2 regions of the Litoribrevibacter euphylliae genome follow, and region 2 is predicted to be linked to the other one. Evidence: predicted binding sites of a transcription regulator. Region 2 holds the regulator's gene; the other holds the start of a gene.

Region 1 (2,206 bases), 240 kb from region 2:
TAGACGTTTGATTGTCCTATGAATGAACTGTACGGCTGCGCTACGGCTAATCCCTTCTATTTGAGGTAACGTCAAATAAGCATCCGTTAACTCTGGCGCAGTGAAACACTCAAAATTACCTGAGCTTAGAAGTGAGAGGATTTCAGGTTTAAGTTTGATCTTACTCATCGTGGTTTACATGGCTAAACGCATATACCAGTACAAACAATACTTAGGATTCCTAAGTATACACAACAGTAATATACTTAGACAATCTAAGTATCATAGGTCGAAATAAGATGAACACCCTTTGTCCAGTTCAAGTCCCTTCACTAAGCGTTTATACCAAGCACGCAAAAAGAAAGGCATTAGCCAGCGTGAGTTGGGAATTCGTCTTGGAATGGAAGCCAGCTCGGCCAGCAGTCGTATGAATCATTATGAAAAAGGTCGTCATACGCCAGATTATGACACCTTAAAAAAGATGGCTGATGAGCTTGGTGTACCTGTCGCTTTTTTCTTCTGTGAATCTGATATCACAGCTGAACTTCTCTGCCTTATAAACAGATTGAGTGAAGATAAACAGAAAGCTCTCATTCAACAATTAACTTCAAACACAGAGAGAAAAGACTAGCCTTACTTTCACTGAGTAATAGCTATGGACTCTTTTAATTTGATCTAAGGGTCGTTGGACAGAATTGATTAAATTAAAGTTACTAGGCTGATACAAGTTGATTTAATGGACCTATTTAAGCTTTTCAGTCCATTTTACTGGCAGTATAAGCGGACTAATTAAAACAAATAAGAGACTGAATTTTAAAAAAACACCTATAGTCAATTTTTTTAAATATACAAGTACGTTATTACTCAATACAACAACAGGCTTCCCCCTTAAATCAGGTCGAAAGACTTGTTCACAACTGGCAAAGAATGAATTGCAGTCCACTAACGCGTACATGCGCGATGCAACCGGATGGATGAAATCACAACCCCTTCGATTAAGAGATCTTGTTCATCATGGATAGGAATTGGAGGGAATTTCGGGTTTGCAGCTACTAAACAACGCTTCGTTAAATCCAAATACTTACAAGTTAACTCACCATTAAATGCCGCAATCACAATATCGCCATCTTTGGCTTCAATGGAGCGATCGACAATCAAAATGTCTTGGTCGAAGATACCTCTACGAATCATAGAGTCCCCAGAAGCACGTACTAAATACGTCGCAGAAGGGTGCTTAATCAACAACTCATCAATACTCAAGCTGCGCTCGGCATAATCGTCCGCCGGGCTTGGAAACCCTGCAGCAACCCAAGATGTAAAGAAGCTTAGCTTCGATATCTCACTCCGAGCGATATGAACAACTTTCATAGTTTATTCACTTCACCAAAATAACTGTAAAAATATACAGCAAAAAATAAAGAAAAGTGAACCAGAAATCGATAAACGGGTATACATAAATATTAATACTTTTAACCTAAACCAGCCTCAATCCTCCCTACCTTACTGGCTTTAAGGTAATTTAACATTGTCGAAAAAACCGTAGCTATCTATGCTGGCTGCTGCAAAAAAGGATGTAAAACAACCTCAGGTATATTGTTAATCGAACTAAAAACAAACAATCTGAAATATTTAGTTCAAAACACTACTAATAAGGAAATAAGTAGATGCACAAGCATTTTTCTATACTTAGCTGTATAGGTCTCTCATCTTTAATGGTTCTATCCACACCTCTCCATGCATTCAGTACACTCACAGAAGTAAATGATAAAGAAGTTATTGGTGTTTCACCGAATGCTCAAATAATCTTCGGTAAAGAAGGCTTAAAATGGAGTGAACAAGACGGTTTTCAGCCAATAGCAACGTATGACGTTACATCATGCTCCAACTCTGGCGAAGTGTGTATTGGAGCAATCAGTAGTTCCGAAGCATTTATCTGGAATAAAGGGGAAGATACTGAAAGTCTAAATTCCCTTCTCAATTCAAATTACCTGATGCCTGGCGATATAACCGCTAACGGTGAAATTATTGTTGGATCAGATATTTCCAGCGGTAATGGTTTCTACTGGGAGACATCAGGAAACAAAACTGATATTCCGCCATTAGACTCAAGACCTTATTCATCAGTTCGAGTTAACGCCATATCAAATCAAGGTGAGTATATTGCAGGCACCAACATAGCTAATAACATTGTTGGACAAACTCCCGAGTACGAAGCTTTTTTTTGGAC
Region 2 (2,206 bases):
GGCGGGTATGCCAATCGAAGGTGAGTTGTTTGGTGATCATCTCTCTTTATTAAGAATCGCGGATCAAACCTTTGAATCTGAGCGCGATGCGTACTTAATGTATGAGTTGGCAGATGACTCAAAGGGCATTCTATTGTTGGTACATCACCGTCGTGCGGCGGCAGCCTTCACGGAGCTTCAGGAGAATCAAGGATTCAGTTTTAAGTATCGAGTGGAGGTGTCTGGTTGTATTGAAGGGAGTAATGAACTGGATATCAATGATGAAGACTACGCGCTGAAAGGTCGTTGTGAACTTGTGAAGTATGTGGAACACACTGATAGCACAATCCTTGATGTCTATTTATCGCAAGGTGATGCGAAAGATATCTGCTGTTATTTCCTAGAGATTGGCCATCCGGTGCTTGGTGATGAGTATATTTCAGGAAATACGGATCGTGATCGTATGCAGGTGGATTTAGTCGAGCTAGATTTTGAGTGTCCGATTTCTGGCGATCCGATGCATTATCGTGCTTATTAGTGGATAGCTTCCACGGGTTCAATTAGAAATAAAAAAGAGGATATTGAGTGAATTCAAATATCCTCTTTTTATTGTCGGCCGATGAGATTTCTTCAGAACCTACAGTGGTCGATCAAATAACTTACAAATCGCCATTACGAATTACGCCAACACCTAATCCTTCGATGTAAACCGCTTCTTCTGTGGTATCGATGATAATGTCTTCCAGATCTTCATTTTCTGGAATCAGGCGTACAATATTGCCTTTTTTGTCTAAGCGCTTCACGGTGACATCATCTCCGATGCGTGCCACGACAATTTGCCCGTTCCGAACATTCTGAGTTTTGTGAACGGCCAATAAATCTCCGTCCAGAATGCCTACGTTTTTCATACTTAGACCTTGAACTCTTAAGAGGTAATCCGCTGGTGGATTAAAGAATTCAGGTTGAACCGGGCAAATATGATCCACATGTTCTTCTGCTAATACTGGTGAACCTGCCGCCACACGTCCGATAACCGGTAAGCCTTGAGGTTGTTCTGGTTCATCATTGGATGCAGAGGCTTCATAACCGGGGATTCTTAATCCACGTGAAGTGCCCGGCATCATTTCAATGGCGCCCTTTTTGGCCAGGGCTTTTAGATGCTCTTCAGCTGCATTCGCTGAGCGGAAGCCCAGTGTCTTGGCAATTTCAGCACGCGTTGGTGGATAGCCTGTGTCGTCGATGTGATTCTTAATCACTTCTAGCACTTCTTGTTGGCGTTTAGTGAGCTTAATCATGAACTGACCTTTTATACAGTTTTGTATAGGTATACAGTATTTTTTGCGTATCGTAAATGGATTTGATAATGTTTTTGATAGGAGAGAGCAGATGCCTATATAGTTGACATATCAATCATTAATTCTCAAGATAGCCCAACCTAAGAACAATTAATAACTATTGGGGTTTCTCTTGTACAAGAATTTGTTTTCTTCGATCCGAACTCTATCCACCCGATCCTTCTCGTTTGTCCCTTTATTAGGCTCGCTTTCTTTGTTGCTTCCTCAGGTTGCTAGCTCTTATGAATTAACTAATGAGGTGACTACTCAGTGGCGGGGTTTTGCTCATGAAGGTGATGCTGATCAGCAACGATCGGATTTCGCGTTAGAGTATCAAGCAGAATTCTTTTATGAAGCAGATTCCGGTAGCGACTTTTTGATTGTTGAGCCTAAATTACGCGTTGATCAACATGACCCTGAAAGAAACTTAATTGATCTTAATAAGGCTTATTGGAATCACCTCGGCGAAGGTTGGGAGTTGCGTGCAGGTATCCACAAAGTCTTTTGGGGTGTTACCGAGTCAAGACATTTGGTGGATGTGATTAATCAGACTGATGCAGCCAGTTCCTTGGATCAGGAAGATAAGCTTGGTCAGCCGATGATCAATACTTCCATCGAATTCGAGTCAGGTATTTTGGACTTGTTCTTATTGGCAGGGCATAGAGAGAGGAACTTTCCAGGAGAAGACGGACGCTTCAGAACCTTTATTCCTATTGATAATGATGCTGCGCAATATGAGTCATCGAAAGAAGAGAAACGCATTGATTGGGCCGCGCGTTGGGTTCAGACCTTAGATGATACCGATGTTGGTGTTTACTTGTTTTCGGGAACAAGCAGGGAGCCTGTATTGGTGTTTAACAATAATTTGTTAGACCCTAAGCTAGAGCCCTATT

Evidence for each region. The regulator LexA, encoded in region 2, represses DNA repair genes until DNA is damaged. The targets are predictions, from matches to a motif close to TACTGTNTANNTANACAGTA.
Region 1: a site for LexA is predicted at 1,370-1,389, ahead of ACFOEK_RS00155 (LexA family protein). Genes of this name have one in related genera too.

Annotation. Positions count from the first base shown of each region.
Region 1 covers NZ_JBHRSZ010000001.1:44,705-46,910, reverse strand. The annotation lists gene ACFOEK_RS00170 (hypothetical protein) at 1-168, opposite strand, end outside; gene ACFOEK_RS00165 (helix-turn-helix domain-containing protein) at 290-610, shown strand; partial or broken gene ACFOEK_RS00160 (Y-family DNA polymerase) at 836-934, opposite strand; gene ACFOEK_RS00155 (LexA family protein) at 922-1,347, opposite strand; gene ACFOEK_RS00150 (Ig-like domain-containing protein) at 1,644-2,206, shown strand, end outside.
Region 2 covers NZ_JBHRSZ010000001.1:285,882-288,087, forward strand. The annotation lists gene ACFOEK_RS01170 (hypothetical protein) at 1-517, shown strand, start outside; gene lexA (transcriptional repressor LexA) at 639-1,274, opposite strand; gene ACFOEK_RS01180 (hypothetical protein) at 1,447-2,206, shown strand, end outside.